One region of the Chitinophaga defluvii genome, then DNA from elsewhere that is predicted to be linked to it. Evidence: riboswitches for the same ligand, from Rfam matches in the RefSeq annotation. Region 1 holds a riboswitch; each other region holds the start of a gene.

Region 1 (2,268 bases):
CTGGAATAGCTGCTTACCGGGTTCTCCACAAATGCATCAATGCCCAGCAAAGTGGCCATCCTCCCTGTCATTGTGGTATCTCCTCTCTTGGTCGTGTTATATAATCGGATAAGATCCTTTCCTGTCAGAAATCCGGGATATACTGGTTCTGCCTCTGCATAGTTAACCAGCTGACGATAACGCACCGGTTGTCTTTTACTGCTGACTTGTCCTTGCAGTATAATTTCCCCTTCAAAAGGAATCAGGCCGGCCAGCATTTTCATGCAGGTAGTTTTGCCAGCTCCATTTTGTCCCTGCAGCCAATAAATCCCTCCTTTCAGCACTAGTTGGTCAATTGCCAGCACTTCGAAGGAGCCATAAAACTTTCTAACTTTTTGCAATGTGATAACTGGTGCCTGCATAAAAATAAATGTACAGTTTTCAGACTATTAATCCACTTTTCCCATGTCAAATAAATAAAATATATGCCCCATTCGCATTAAATATTTTCATCAATCAGGCAATTGAAAAATGGATGCACAAATGTGCGTTTCCCCCGGAACAAGGCATGTGTTTCGCGGCAAACCTAATGCTGTGCATACTTGCGAAATAGTTCACCTTTTTGTGAGATTCTTTTTCCACACCTGTTAAGAACTTTATCTCCCCTCCCTGTTAATCGTGCTTACATTTGCGATAGTTCTTACATTTTGCTGCTTTGGTTCCCGGTTGATACCGGGATTAATAGGGAATCGTGTGGAAATCACGAGCAGACGCGCTACTGTGATCCCGATTCCGTGCGCAAACGGTTTATGGTACCGGATACAAAGCCACTGTTTATCAATAGGTAAATGGGAAGGCATCCGGATACAGGGACAGCCAGGAGACCTGCCAAAACAGCCAAAATTTGTCAAAACCTTCGCGAGTTAAGGTATTGACGAAAGTGACATCCCCACCTCACAGTAGGATAGTTATCTTCCGTCGGGCCACCTTCTCTCTGCAGTTAACCATAAAATATTTTAACGTATGAACTACGAAAACGAAGTTTTACTCCGGGAGAACAAAGATCGGTTTGTGATATTGCCCATTAACTATCCCAAAATATGGGACATGTATAAAAAGCATGAAGCCAGTTTCTGGACGGCAGAAGAGATTGACCTGAGTGGAGATCTGAAGGATTGGGCCGGGCTGAATGATGGTGAACGTCATTTTATTTCACATGTACTGGCATTCTTTGCTGCCAGCGATGGTATCGTAAATGAAAACCTGGCTGTCAACTTCATGAGAGAAGTGCAATTACCGGAAGCTCGCTGCTTTTATGGTTTCCAGATCATGATGGAAAATATTCACTCTGAAACTTACGCACTGCTGATCGATACTTATGTGAAAGATCCTGCTGAAAAAGACAGACTTTTTCATGCCATTGAAACAGTACCTGCTGTTAAAAGAAAAGCAGAATGGGCATTACGCTGGATCGAAAACGGCAACTTTGCACAACGTCTGGTAGCTTTTGCGGCAGTAGAGGGGATTTTCTTCAGCGGCAGCTTCTGCTCCCTCTTCTGGTTAAAGAAAAGAGGATTAATGCCAGGCCTTACTTTCTCTAATGAACTGATCAGCCGGGATGAAGGATTGCATTGCGAATTTGCATGTCAGCTCTATAGTATGCTGGAACAAAAACTGCCGGAAGATGAAGTACGTGAACTGATCAGGGATGCAGTAGAAATTGAAAAGGATTTTATCGTGAACGCACTACCGGTAGACCTTATCGGTATGAATAGCCGTCTTATGTCTCAATACATTGAATTCGTAGCAGACAGATGGCTGGGCGAACTCGGATGTGCTAAAATGTTTAATACCCCCAACCCATTTGATTTCATGGAAATGATTTCATTACAGGGTAAAACCAATTTCTTTGAAAAACGCGTAGGTGACTACCAGAAGTCCGGTGTAATGGGCGGCGGCAGCAAAGAATCACAAACCTTTAGTTTAGAAGAAGACTTTTAAATAAGCCGTTAGCTATTGGCCATCAGTGTTTGGCTAATAGCTAACAGCCAAAAGCTAATCGCTATTTCTTTTACCCATTAAATTCAATACCCATGTTTGTCATAAAAAGAGACGGCAGAAAAGAAGCCGTTAAATTTGATAAAATCACTGCACGCATTGAAAAACTGTGCTACGGATTTAATCCGGAATATGTAGATGCCATTGACGTTGCTAAAAAAGTGATCCAGGGGTTGTATGACGGTGTAAGTACTACAGAACTGGATAACCTGGCTGCAGAAACAGCAGCTT
Region 2 (2,268 bases), 2.8 Mb from region 1:
CTCCGGGTTATTGTAAGGCGTGACAACCTGCAATAAACCCATCACATGCGGCAGTGGCGCAAGATAACGACAACTCAGATTAATATTTTTTTGGATGAAAGCATTTAACATTTTTATTCTATACCGTTTTCCAATTGGTATCCTATTATTGCTGGTGGGTATTACCCTGGGTATTACTATTGGTTGGTGGGAAGCTACCATTTTGCTTGTATTGGGCGTGATCTGCCTGGTTACACACCTGATGTTCGGACCTATGCGCCTGGTACAGGAAGCAGTAGAAGCCGGAGATATCGAAAAGGCTACCGCGCTGATGAACCAGGTAAAATTTCCTAAATTATTATACAAGCCTATCCGTTCTGTTTATTTTTTCATGCAGAGCAATATGGCGATGTACAACAAAGATCTGGACAAGGCTGAGGCCACTATCCGGCAGAGTATCAAATCCGGCAGCCCTATGAAAGAGTATGAAGGGATGCAATACTTTCAGCTGGGTACTATTGCTTACCAGAAGAACGACCTGAAAACGGCAGATCAGAACCTGAAAAAGGCAATCCGCATGGGATTACCTGATAAGGAAAATACTGCCGCCGCATTGCTTACCGTAGCGTCTATTGCGATGAGCCGCCGGGACTTTAAATCTGCCAAAGATTATTTTCGCAGGGCTAAGGCACAAAAGCCTACCACTGATCAAATCGTTAGCCAGATCAAAGAAATGGATAAATACATTTCCCGTATGCCGGGTTGATTCTTTCCCGGTTACAGGATCATCATATTAATACAACAGGAAGGTGTCTCTACTTTTGAGGCACCTTTTTTATTTGGGGTACCTGATGTGGCAGAGAGTGGTTTTAAGTGCCCCTCCCCCATAGTCCCTTTGTGCATTACACAAAATTGCCGTAGGTTTGCTGCGCATTTGGTTGCTACCGGGTAAAACCGGGCGCATTAAAAAGGGAATCCGGTGTAATTCCGGAACTATCCCCGTAGCTGTAATCCCGCGCTGTTTTTACCGAACAGCTGGTTTTCCGGACCAATTATGTCACTTCACAGCTGATGCTGTGTGGGAAGGCGGTCCAGGAAAGCGGGTAAGTCAGAAGACCTGCCACCTGCCATTTTATTCAGTGCTTTCGGGTGAAAAGCCAGGAATTTAACGCTGTTGCAGGCATTATTTTCTTTCCTTTATTTATTTCTCCCAGGAGCGCGCATTTACTCATCAAAAAACGCTTATCCGTATTATGCGCCGGAATCTTTACACTTACGCTGCTATTATTACAGCCTTATTTACCATCAACACTGTCACTAACGCACAAGACACTGCTCAAACAAATCATTTAAACGAAGTGATCGTCACGGCATCCAAATTTGCCCAGAAACAGGGAGAAACGGGGAAAGTGATCACTGTCCTTACCCGTGATTACCTGGAAAAAAACAGTGGCAAATCATTAACTGCTATTCTGAACAACCAGGCAGGATTAATGATCAATGGTGCAGAAAGCCCATTAGGTAACAACCAGGAAGTATATCTCCGTGGTGGGGTTACTGGTAATACCCTCATATTGATAGATGGTATCCCCGTAAATGACGCCTCCCAGATAGCCAACTCCTTTGATCTTAATTTCATCAATCCGGAACTGATCGATAGAATAGAAATACTCAGAGGCAGCCAGTCCACTTTGTATGGCTCCGATGCAGTAGCCGGTGTGATTAATATCATTACAAGAAAACCAGGTGAAAAGAAAGCAGGCATCTATGCCAATGGTTCATATGGCACATTCAACACCTACCAGGGTAGCGCTGCACTGAACGGCACCATCAATAAGTTCTCTTATATATTGGGATACAAGTACCAAAAATCTGACGGGTTTTCTACTGCAAACGATTCTTTAGGCAAAAATGATTTTGATAAAGACGGGTTTAAGCAAAATAATGTGTTCGCCAAGCTGGCTTTCCAGGCTACCGACCGGTGGAAGGTGCAGTACATGCTCAATTTGAGTGATTACAAAACAGACCTGGACGCAGGAGCTTTTACTGATGACAAGGCTTACAACGCACATAACAAGTACATACAAAATGCCATCAGCAGCAAGCTGGATTTTGGAAAAGGATCCTGGAATATTGTATACAGCTATCAGCGTAATCAACGTAACCTCTCCAAAGATTCCAGTTATATTCCTGTAGGTCCGTTTCCTACCAAATATGTGGATGGAGAATACGTATCAAATACCCACCAGATCGAAACTTTTGTGAACTGGGATGTTACGCGTGAAATAC
Region 3 (2,268 bases), on a different contig from region 1:
GATCTACTTCCTGGGGCACCGGATGTTCTATAAAGAATTTAAGCAGCTCGCTGCGTTGGTACAGGAACGTAATATCTGCCGAAGGGGAGGCCAGCATTTCATTCAGCTTATCTTTTCCACCTGGAGTACTGGTTTTATTAAACAGGGAGAAAATGGAGCGCATCCCCTTATCTTCTCTGAACAGTTCCAGGTCCTGTAATGTTTGCTGATCTATTTCAAATGCCATGTTTCTGCTTATTATTTGCCGGCCAGGTATAATTGGATTGTATTTAAATTACCAGCACACTTTCTGCAAACTTCTGGGATACCGTAGTAGCAGTCCCCTTTCCAATTTTTATGATCACAGAATTATCAAATGCGATCTTCTCCATCAATGTGATGTTGGTGCCAATGGCTACTTTTAACTGTTGCAGGTATTGCAAAAATGCGGTGGAAGTATCTCTTACCCCTACTACCTGGCAGGTTTTACCAGCTTCTATTTCTATCAGGGTTGTTTTGGAAGCAGCAGGTATTTGTCCGTCTGATTTGGGAATAGGGTCGCCATGCGGATCGTATTTAGGATAGTCCAGGAATTTATCCAGGCGATCGGCCAGGTCTTCATGATGAATATGTTCCAGTTGCTCTGCAATGTCATGCACTTCGTCCCAGGTATAGCCTAATTTTTCCTGCAGGAATACTTCCCATAAGCGGTGCTTACGGATCACCAGCAAGGCGGCTTTTTGTCCTTTTTCGGAAAGGCGGGCGCCTTTTTTCTTATCGTACTGAATAAGCTTTTTTTCTGTGAGCTTTTTAAGCATATCAATCACAGATGCAGGGTTATTCCCCAGCACTTCTGCAATGCCAGTAGCACTGGCTTTCCCTTCTTCTTTGCCACACAGATGATAAATGGCTTTCAAATAGTTCTCTTCCGAAAAAGTTTGTGTACCCATCGGGCAAAGATAATAAATTAACCATCAGGGATAACCGGACTTACCATAGCGGTTAGGCCGGGCTGCTCCCTCCTTAAATTATCAAGCCATTATGATCAACTTGTCTAATTAAGTTAAATAATCCTACCTTTGCCCCGCATTGGTTCATTGCTGTCCGCTCCGGACTTCAATGATTAAAAGGGAACTCGGGTGCAAATCCCGGACAGTCCCGCTGCTGTAAGTCTCGCTAATGTTATGGCAATACCAGATGACCACTGTTGATTTCAATGGGAAGGTCGCCAGAAACAGAGATAAGTCAGAAGACCTGCCGTGCAATATCGTTTTTAAGCTTTCGTGGAATGAAGCTTGGAAATTAAATGATCTGCCGGCTAAGGCTGCCTGAGCATTTTTTCCGATTATTTTCCCGAATTACGAAAGCCATTTTGATGTAACATCAAACAGGTTTTATATGTGTACCAATGAATGCATGCGTTCAAGGGTAGCAAAGCTATATGGCTTTGCTTGCTTACTTGTATGTTTTGTGCTGCCTGTTTGCGCGCAGGAAAAGGATAGCCTCACCATTAAACAGCTGAAAGAAATTGCCGTAAAGGGGCTGCGTCCAGCTCAGGAAATAATACCGGCACAAACACTCGAAGGGAAAGAGCTGGAAAGGCTGAACAGCCATTCCGTAGCAGATGCTGTGCGGTTTTTCTCAGGCGTTCAGATAAAGGACTATGGCGGTATAGGTGGCTTAAAAACAGTAGATGTGCGCAGTATGGGCACCAACCATCTGGGTGTTTTTTATGACGGCATACAATTGGGCAATGCGCAAAACGGACAGATTGACCTGGGGAAATTTTCCCTGGATAATATGGAACAGATAGCCCTGTATAACGGCCAGAAAAGCACCATCTTCCAGCCTGCCAAAGACTATGGCTCTGCAGGATCCATCTATTTAACTTCTCTTAAACCCCGGTTTACCGAAGGGGAACATACGCACCTGCGGGCCACCTTTAAAACAGGCTCCTTTGGGTTGATCAACCCCTCTCTGTTATGGCAGCAAAAAGTAAACAGGCGTATTAACAGCACCATTAGTGCGGAATGGACGCAGGCACATGGCCGGTATAAGTTCAGGTACAAAAAGAAAAATGGATACGATACCACCGCTATCAGAAAAAACGGAGATGTAAATGCCTTCAGACTGGAAGGAGGACTAAACGGAATAATAGACAAGGGCGAATGGAGTACTAAGGTTTACTACTATAATGCAGAACGTGGCCTACCCGGGTTTGTGGTTAAAGGTGTTTTTGGCCATATAGACAGACAATGGGATGAAAACCTCTTTATACAATCCTCTTTC

The links. A riboswitch is a leader RNA that binds a small molecule or an ion and turns the genes downstream of it on or off. The one in region 1 is predicted to bind cobalamin.
Region 2: it holds a riboswitch for cobalamin, as region 1 does, so the genes downstream of both, ABR189_RS15205 (TonB-dependent receptor plug domain-containing protein) here and ABR189_RS26575 (ribonucleoside-diphosphate reductase small subunit) in region 1, are expected to answer to the same signal.
Region 3: it holds a riboswitch for cobalamin, as region 1 does, so the genes downstream of both, ABR189_RS07085 (TonB-dependent receptor) here and ABR189_RS26575 (ribonucleoside-diphosphate reductase small subunit) in region 1, are expected to answer to the same signal.

What each region holds. Positions count from the first base shown of each region.
Region 1 is NZ_JBEXAC010000002.1:3,149,477-3,151,744, reverse strand. Features, by position in the region: gene ABR189_RS26580 (ABC transporter ATP-binding protein) at 1-401, opposite strand, end outside; cobalamin riboswitch at 679-886, shown strand; gene ABR189_RS26575 (ribonucleoside-diphosphate reductase small subunit) at 1,003-1,980, shown strand; gene ABR189_RS26570 (ribonucleoside-diphosphate reductase subunit alpha) at 2,073-2,268, shown strand, end outside.
Region 2 is NZ_JBEXAC010000002.1:348,370-350,637, forward strand. Features, by position in the region: gene ABR189_RS15200 (tetratricopeptide repeat protein) at 95-745, shown strand; cobalamin riboswitch at 898-1,118, shown strand; gene ABR189_RS15205 (TonB-dependent receptor plug domain-containing protein) at 1,233-2,268, shown strand, end outside.
Region 3 is NZ_JBEXAC010000001.1:1,880,839-1,883,106, reverse strand. Features, by position in the region: gene ABR189_RS07095 (MutS-related protein) at 1-226, opposite strand, end outside; gene ABR189_RS07090 (metal-dependent transcriptional regulator) at 270-929, opposite strand; cobalamin riboswitch at 1,053-1,255, shown strand; gene ABR189_RS07085 (TonB-dependent receptor) at 1,378-2,268, shown strand, end outside.